Regions from separate parts of the Exiguobacterium sp. s133 genome, predicted to be linked through region 4. Evidence: riboswitches for the same ligand, from Rfam matches in the RefSeq annotation. Region 4 holds a riboswitch; each other region holds the start of a gene.
What was found. A riboswitch is a leader RNA that binds a small molecule or an ion and turns the genes downstream of it on or off. The one in region 4 is predicted to bind thiamine pyrophosphate.
Positions count from the first base shown of each region.

Region 1: linked by a shared signal. The riboswitch ahead of KNP96_RS13215 (ECF transporter S component) and the one ahead of KNP96_RS06440 (thiamine phosphate synthase) in region 4 are both predicted to bind thiamine pyrophosphate.
Region 2: linked by a shared signal. The riboswitch ahead of thiD (bifunctional hydroxymethylpyrimidine kinase/phosphomethylpyrimidine kinase) and the one ahead of KNP96_RS06440 (thiamine phosphate synthase) in region 4 are both predicted to bind thiamine pyrophosphate.
Region 3: linked by a shared signal. The riboswitch ahead of tenA (thiaminase II) and the one ahead of KNP96_RS06440 (thiamine phosphate synthase) in region 4 are both predicted to bind thiamine pyrophosphate.

Region 1 covers NZ_JACSMK010000011.1:7,187-9,388, forward strand. Annotated here, with positions in the region: gene KNP96_RS13210 (ABC transporter ATP-binding protein) at 1-623, opposite strand, end outside; gene KNP96_RS13215 (ECF transporter S component) at 620-1,198, opposite strand; TPP riboswitch at 1,298-1,396, opposite strand; gene KNP96_RS13220 (50S ribosomal protein L25/general stress protein Ctc) at 1,488-2,126, opposite strand.
Region 2 covers NZ_JACSMK010000005.1:118,131-120,332, forward strand. Annotated here, with positions in the region: gene thiM (hydroxyethylthiazole kinase) at 1-501, opposite strand, end outside; gene thiD (bifunctional hydroxymethylpyrimidine kinase/phosphomethylpyrimidine kinase) at 482-1,291, opposite strand; TPP riboswitch at 1,408-1,518, opposite strand; gene KNP96_RS08985 (murein hydrolase activator EnvC family protein) at 1,580-2,202, opposite strand, start outside.
Region 3 covers NZ_JACSMK010000004.1:287,873-290,074, forward strand. Annotated here, with positions in the region: gene KNP96_RS08365 (DUF1002 domain-containing protein) at 1-601, opposite strand, end outside; TPP riboswitch at 789-894, shown strand; gene tenA (thiaminase II) at 969-1,670, shown strand; gene KNP96_RS08375 (sporulation protein) at 1,821-2,202, opposite strand, start outside.
Region 4 covers NZ_JACSMK010000003.1:295,199-297,400, forward strand. Annotated here, with positions in the region: gene KNP96_RS06435 (NAD(P)/FAD-dependent oxidoreductase) at 1-631, opposite strand, end outside; gene KNP96_RS06440 (thiamine phosphate synthase) at 628-1,218, opposite strand; TPP riboswitch at 1,308-1,410, opposite strand; gene nagZ (beta-N-acetylhexosaminidase) at 1,477-2,202, opposite strand, start outside.

The DNA of each region.
Region 1 (2,202 bases), on a different contig from region 4:
ATCGTTCCGCCGTGATCGAAGACGAGCACCCGGTCACTGAACGTCACACAGCGGTCAAGCTGATGTTCAATCAGAACGAGCGTCAACGTCCGGTCGTGATGGAGTTCCTCAATCAGCTGCATCAAAACCCGATGTCCTGCCGGATCGAGTTGCGCCGTCGGTTCGTCAAGCAATAGAATATCCGGCTCAAGCGCTAGGACGCAGGCGAGGGCGAGTCGTTGTTTCATCCCTCCTGACAGTTGCATAATCGGTGTCGTCAGCGGCACGTCCAGACCGACACGTGCCAGTACGGCGTCAATCCGGTCATCCATCTGACTGCGGTCGACTGAGCGATTTTCAAGACTAAAGGCAACTTCCGCTCCGACGGTCTGCATGCAGAACTGGTCGTCCGGATTTTGAAAAAGGATTCCGACCGTCCCATTCGTTTTGCAGTGGCCGCTGACATCGGCTTCGATCGCGTCAGGTAATAAGCCGGCGAGAACATGTAAAAACGTCGTTTTCCCACTGCCGCTCGGTCCGACGAGCAACGTCGTTTCCCCTTCGTGTAGCGTCACCGTCACCTTGTGCAGGACGTTGTCATGTTGCCCAGGATAGCGGACAGACAAGTCGTTACAATGAATCATGCTGCATCCGGCTTCCGCCGCTTACGCCCGATCGCATAACCGTTCAACGTCCCTGTCTTGACGAGCGCATCGACGATGACTTTCGCAAGTAATCCACCGAGCAATGCACCGCTGACGAGTTGAAGGGAAAACGTCAACAGAAGTGTCGTCGTCGTATAGTAGGCGAAACCATTGACGACAAGACTATAGACCATACTGCCGATTGCGGCGAACATTCCGGATAGAACTAACGTCATTGTGTTGAACTTCCGGTATCCGAAGAGGGCAAAAGCGATTTCGGCACCGATTCCTTGAGCGAAACCAATCAATAAGGCCGATAATCCGAAGTGACTCCCCGTGAATAATTCGACAGCCGCGGCGACGACTTCTGCAATCAGTGCTGCCCCGGGCTTTTGAATGATGTAGGCGACAAGCGGACTCGCGATGACCCAAATCCCGAACATCCAGTTCGATCCGACCGGTCCGAAGATCGCGGAAATCGGTAACCACAATGTCGACCACCCTAAGTAGAGTACCCCGCAAGCAACCGACAACATCATCATGACAATGATTTCTTTCATTTTCCAACTGTTCATGTTCCTATCTCCCTTTGGCACAACCACCAGACAAACAAAAAGACCGCCCTCTATGAAAGAGAGCGGTCGCTGAATCTGCAAACATGCAGAAAAATTGAACGAATTACCGCTCCACTTTCCTACGCTAGTATGAACTAGATCAGGTTCAAAGGGTCCGAAGTGAATCGTCTCAGCCAATGGGCTCCCCTAGTGGATGTGCATATAATGTGTACGCTATTTACTGTACCGACTCTACTGACAGTTGTCAATACAGATAAAAAAACCCTCCGCGAGGGGAGGGTAAGAAAAATTATTCTTTTTCTTCCGTGTGTTCTTCAGTAGAAACCTCTTCTGTCGCTTCAGCTGATTCTTCAGCATCTGCTTCTTCGAGATCCGCTTCAAGTGTCGATTCGACGACGGCAACGACTTGAATGTCACCTTCCGTAACGATACGGTATTCTTTTTCTTCCGGTAAATCCGAAACCGATAGAGAATCACCGAGGTTAAGATTTGTCACATCGACTTCGACGCGTTCCGGTAATTTATCTGGTGTAGCTGCAACTGTTACTTTAAAGAGTGTTTGTGAAAGATATCCACCAAGTTTTGCACCAGCCGCTTCGCCGACGAGGACGATATCTGTTTCGACTTCTGTTTCTTCATCCATTTTAACAGCGATGAATTCAACGTGCTTGATTGTTGGTGTGAAGATATCCATATCGAGTTTATTGATCAGTGTGTTGACTTTTTTACCACCGATTTGAAGTGCAACAAGTGCATTCTCACCATGTTCGCGAACGACTTTGATCAATGCTTTTTCGTCAAAGGCAATCGGTGTACTTTCCACTTTGTAACCATACACGACACCAAGAGCTTTTCCTTCATGACGTAATTGCTTTCTAAGTGAGCGTGGGCGTACTTCGCGTTCTTCTACTTTTAATGTTACTGACATGTTCATTTCCCCCTTGAATTTGGTATAGCCCTCAAAAGGTAATGAAGAAAGGAGTGGAACGAATCGTTCCGGATCA
Region 2 (2,202 bases), on a different contig from region 4:
GTCTGTAATGAAATCAACCGGTCCCGTTACGACGAGAGTCGTCCCGAGCCGTCCAGCAAACTCATGGACGACTTGAAAATCTAATGTCTCTCCGGAAGCGACATCGACTCCTTTTGAACGTCCGACTTGACCGATGAGCGTCTTGATTTCAGAGACGTTCCCCTTAATGACCGTAAAATGAATTGCTTCGAGTAACTCTTTCGTGAATTGTGTCCGAAGTGTCGTCGCCCCCATTCCGACTGGATCTAAAATAATCGGTTTCTTCAATCGGTTAGCCGTTTGACCTGCCAACAATTGCGACGCTCGTGAAGCTGCGTTCAATGTCCCGATATTGATAACGACAGCATCTGCATGTCCAACCATTTCCTCGACTTCTAGGATATCTTCCGCCATGACAGGTGAACCCCCGAGCGCAAGGGTCATATTGGCACACTCATTAATCGTGACCGCATTCGTTAAATGATGAATTAATGGTTTTTTATCATGAATGGTTGTAAGCATCCGTTTCCCTCCAAATGTCATAAAAGTGATGTGTCGGTCCGATTCCGTTCCCTAAGGCAAATCCATGCCGGATTGCTTCAGTTACGTACCGTTTAGCATAAATCACGCTATCCTTCAGGGAATCTCCCAGCGCAAGACGTGCCGCAATCGCGGAAGACAATGTACATCCAGTACCATGTGTATGCTGGCGTTTTAATCGTGCCTCCTGAAACAGATGATGCCTCCCTTCCGTGTATAAAATATCCGAGGCATCCGTACTTTCAAGATGACCGCCTTTTAACAGGATAGCGATGTCTCGTTTTTGTGCGAATTCCGTCGTCGCCAGCTTCATTTCATCAATTGTCGAAATCGCTTGCCCTAACATGCGTTCCATTTCCGGAATATTCGGGGTCGTCAAGGTTGCAAGCGGCATCAAATGCTCCATTAATGCTTGTTCAGCATATTTCCTTAACAGCGCATGCCCCCCTTTTGCGACCATCACGGGGTCTAAGACGACTGGTCCCTGATAATGTTTCAAACATTTGGCAATGACTTGAATCGTTTTTTCATTCGAGACCATCCCAATTTTAACGGCATCTACACGAATATCGCTAAAAATCGAGTTCAACTGGGCTTCGACAAGCGTTGGTGATACATCTTCAACTGCTTGTACGCCTAACGTATTTTGCGCTGTGATAGCAGTAATTACACTCATACCGTAAACCCCAAGAGCAGAAAAAGTTTTTAAGTCGGCTTGAATTCCAGCTCCACCACTAGAGTCTGATCCAGCAATCGTCAGTACATGTTTCATCGATAGACCTCACTTTCTATGAGAGCACAAGGAGAAAGCGGAACGAAAAAAAGCGCCGTCCGCTGTAAAAAAGCAGACGACGCCATGAAAAACCAACGAGTGTGGTCACTTATTCATGTCTTCAATCTCAACTTTCCTACGCTGGTATTATCCAGATCAGGTGATAGGGTCGAAAACAGAATGGTTTTCCTCTCAGCCAGATTCCTCCAGCTCCCCTAGTTGCTCATGATTTAAATTTCTCTTTCACTGTAGCATAGCGCCATAAAAAAAACGAGCCGAAGCTCGTTTTTATAAGTATGCTAATGGATTAACTGTGTTAGCTGGTCCTGTCGCACTGTATTGGTAACCACCAATATGCAATTCAAAATGAAGATGTGCGCCCGTCGAGTTTCCCGTATTTCCGAGCGTACCGATTTGTTGCCCTTGCGAGACCGTTTGTCCAGCATGAACTGATAATGAATTCATATGCGCGTAAACTGTTGTATACACTTTCCCATTCAAGAAATGTGAAATCATCACGTGATTTCCGTACGGTCCACCGCTTCCTGCTGTGATGACCGTTCCTGAAGCTGCTGCGACGATTGATGATCCGACTGACCCTCTAAAGTCGACACCATTATGGAAAGTATACCCATTCGCACCACTCGCTGGTCCGAATCCTTGTGAAACACTTCCTGACGCAGGGCGAACGAACTGCGCCGAACCACTCGGAACACTAGCGACTGGCGTAGCACTTACGACCTTCTTAGACGTCCCGGCGTTGTTTTTTTCCGCCGCCTCCGCCGCCTTTTCCGCTGCCGCTTTTTCAGCTGCTGCTTTAGCTGCTGCCTTTGCTGCCGCAATCGCACGTTCTTGCGCTTCTAATGTCGCTTGAAGTTCTTTCGCATTCAGAAGTTTTGTCGTAAATTTTG
Region 3 (2,202 bases), on a different contig from region 4:
TGGCGATCTCTGCTTTGATTTCATTCATCAGTTCGGCGACTTTGTCCGTCCCGACCGTTTTTCCGACATCGGAAGTGACCGATAACTCTTGTTGGGCTAAATCTTTTCGTTCATCCGTCAATTTAATGCCGGTCTCAGCCGACGTTTGATCGTATGCTTTCATGATCCCCGTCAAAGCAGAGGTCCCGGTGACTTTATAAGGGGAAGTGATTGTGATGTCGGCGTCCGTTACGCCTGCAGTGACGAGCGCGTTCAAGTACATGTCTTTTGTTACCCAGGTAATGTTTTCGGTCGCGACAGATAAACCGTCGCCTTTTTCAGCGAGTTCGATTTTTGCGGAAGAGTACATATTGCCGCCGAGTTGCGATTGGGGAACGTTTTTCCCTAAATATTTTTCTTCATCCGCTGCCGTGGCGATGACGGGCGTAATGCCTTCCGGCGCATTCAATCGGGCGAGTACCCAGGCTTTATCCTTTGCCCCGAGCGATTCACCAAGCGTGATGATTGTTTTATCGACGACTTGCTCTGCTGAAGCAGCAGTCGGTAGAAGTAAACTTGTCGCTAAAAGCGTCGTGGTCATGATTTTTGTTGCTTTATTCATAGTATAAATCCTCCGAGTATAGTAGGTAGTATCAGGTGCTAATTTCATTGTAAGTGACGTCTTCCAGAACGGAATCGGTCTTGAGGCGGAATGAACCGCCCACCTCGTGTCCCTAATCCTATACTACATTTCATTTAAAATCCTGATCATGTGACTGAAAAAATGATATAGTGAAGAGGAATTAAATAATGACCACTAGGGGAGTCGGTAGGCCGACTGAGACGACGAAGACGTTCGGACCCTTTGAACCTGATTAAGTTTGGACTTACGGAGGGAAGTGGCGTGAATATCTCTCTTGTTGTCTCTTCACGTCATGCCCTGTTCGTAGGGTGTGGCGTTTTTTGATTCAACAAAAGGGGGAATTAGGTTGAAATTCAGTCAAGAAATTCGGCAAGCCGCAAAAACATATTGGGACAGCAGTTTTTCCCATCCATTCGTCACAGGCATTGGTGACGGGACGTTACCGCTCGAAAAATTTCGACATTATGTCATGCAGGATGCGTATTACTTAAAACATTTCGCAAAAATTCAAGCCCGGGCCGCCTCAAAGGCAACGGATTTTGCGACGATCGCGGAACTCGCGGAACATGCGACATCGACCTATGCGGCTGAGCTATCACTCCATCAATCGTTTTTTGAACCGCTCGCTATTACGGAAGCGGATTTAGCAGCGTTCGAACCGGCACCGACTGCGTATGCCTATGTCTCACATATGCATCATGCGAGTGAGGGGACACTCGGGGAAACGATTGCAGCGATTTTACCGTGTTACTGGCTTTATTATGAAGTCGGACAACAACTGTTGACGAAGTCACCGGCGTCACCGATTTATCAACAGTGGATTGCAACATATAGCTCGGAATGGTTCGAACGGGTCGTCTTTGAACAGGTCGACCGGCTGGATGCTTTGGCGGCGCAAGCGACTGAAGCAGAACGGGAACGGATGAAACACCATTTCGTCAGAAGCTGTTATTACGAATTGATGTTTTGGGAAATGGGCTGGACGGAAGAAACGTTTGAACGTCTCTTTACACAAGTTACGCGTCAACCAAAAGTAACGAAACGATAAGTACAGCTTTAGCCGCTGTTGATCAGCGCGATCAGACGGCAGACTGCACAAAACCTGAGCAATTTTCAGCTTTCGTAAAGAAAGTCATGGCAATCGCTCAGGTTTTTTTGTTGGTGGATTACAGGCATGATGAAAATTCTGGTAAGGAAATCAGCTGTACCGTTCAATCAAATCGTTTAATTGTTGTTTGACGGCGTTTCGGTCCATCAAATCGTGGTTCGATAAGGATAGCTTCGTCATCGTCTCATCCGCACCCGCCATCTCACTGAAGAGCGAACCTAAGTCGTGGGCACGACGGTCGATTTGCAAGACGATGTCGATGCCGGTACGGTCTTGGAGCATGATGAGTTCGACTTCATCGAGTTTATGGGCGAAGTACGTATTGCGTGCCGAATACTCGAGTTCCTGGGCGATCGGTAAATCCTTCCGGTAACGCCCGGGAAGTTTTTCCGTGTCCGCTTTCTTGAGTCGGAAGCCAAGTTCTTCCATCGCTTCTAAGATAACGGATTGGAGGTCATTGGCTTGGACGATG
Region 4 (2,202 bases):
GAACGAGGTACACGTCGTCGCTAAACAACGTCTCGGTCAAGACATGTCCCGGAAGCCGGACGGCGAGGCATTCGCCTTTGACCGGTACCGTCGCGATCTCGACACCACTCGTCGCGAGTAACGCTTCTGATCCCCGACCGCTTGCGACCACGACGTTCCCGGCTTCGCGCTTACCGTTACTTGTCGCAACGCCGACGACGGTCGCCCCTGCCCGGTGCAGTCCCGTGACCATTGTCTGTTCTTCAATCACACCTCCGCGGGCTTTAATCGCGTGACGGAGCGAACGCGTCAACTGGACGGGATCGATTTGACCGACTGAAGCGAACCGGATGTCCCCGTCTGCACGGATCAGTCGAAACGGGTTTTCTTTATAGCCACTATCAATGCCGGTCTCATTAAACAGCTCACGGACGAGGTCGGGATAAAGCTGTCGACTCGCTGCCGCCAGTTGATGTAAGGCAGGGATCAGTTCATGATCCGTCGCAAGCATGCCGGCTGCCGCTCGCGTCGCTCCTTCACTGGAACGATTTTGCTCAAGCACGCGTACCGGTTGTCCTCGTTTGAGCAATTCGTAGGCGAGTGTCAAACCGATTACGCCTGCGCCGACGATTAACGTCTCTGTTGCTTTCATTGATCAAGCACCTCGCGATACGACCGGACTGCTTCGACCGGATTTGCCTGACCGAGAATCCCTGACATCACAGCGATGCCAGCAACTCCGGTCGCGAGGACACCCGCGACATTCTCCGGCTGAATCCCGCCAATCGCGATGACGGGGACTTTTGAAAACGTGACGATTTGCGCGAGTGCCGCTAGTCCGCGCGGGGCGACGTCCTGTTTTGACGCCGTCGCAAAGACATGACCATACATGACGAAGTCGCTGCCCGTCTCAAGCGCTTCCGTCAAGGAGTGGATTGATCGGCCGATTTGTAGCTCGCTGAATTGACGCCGCACGACAGCGACGGGAATACTGCGCGATGTCAACTGGACACTTGACTTCGTCACGAGGGCGACATCGAGCCGGTCATGGACGATTAGTTTTTCACGTGGAACACCGGCGCATACTAGCTCCTCGATCAATTGGACGAGTCGGTCCGCCGACCAACCCGGTTCCCGGATATGAATCATGTCGACATAAGGCACAACAGCCGGCAAGACTTCTAGAAGATGTGTCAGCTCTTTTGTCCCGGTCGTCACAATATGTAACTTCGGACGCATACCTTCTCCTCCTTGCTACACAAAAAGGACCACCCCATGAACATGATGGAGTGGTCCGAAAAATGTCCAGGTAAGACCTGAGACAGGATGATAATCAGAAGCCACTTCCCTCCGCTAGTACGAACTAGATCAGGTTCAAAGGGTCCGGATATTTCCGTCTCAGTCTGCTGCGAGACTCCCCTAGTGTAGAACTATTTAGTGTTGGTTGGTTCATTCGTAGTCTACCATGACCGCTCGCTTGATTTCTAGTCTGACTTGTCAGTTCAGCCAATCCGTGACCGTTTTGACCTGTTCCGTCAATTGTTCACGCGTTGGAATCAGCTTCGTGTCTGCTAAATCATACGTTTGTTTCAGACGTAAGACACGTGTCACTTTCGCGTCGAGGTCAGCCCGTGATAACGACTTGTCTTTGATCCCCTGCATAATTGCCGCATGGACATCCGCATAAGCACCGGCTTGCGAGAACATCGCCATGTCGGCACCACGCTCGAGGGCGAGACGCGAAGCTTGGGCGAGACCATATTGTTTCGTGATCGCACCCATTACGAGGTCGTCCGTCACGATGACGCCATCGAACTTCAACTCTTCACGCAACAGCTGTTGCATGACCGGCTCTGATAACGACGACGGATTGTCTGGGTCGAGCGCCGGGAATAAAATGTGTGCGACCATCACCATTTCCGCTCCGGCATCGATTGCCGCTTTGAACGGGACGAGTTCCAGTTGCTCGAGTTGCGCTTTCGTCTTCGTCACGGTCGGTAAGCCGACATGCGAATCGACGGTCGTATCGCCGTGTCCGGGAAAATGTTTGACGACCGGCACGACATCTTCCGACTTGATTCCCTGCATTAACGGGACACCGAGCCAGGCGACGTCATCCGGCTCAGCACTGAGTGCCCGGTCACCGATGATCGGGTTCGCCGGGTTACTGTTGACATCAAGAACCGGGGCGAAATCCATATTAAATCCATAAAACCGTGACAT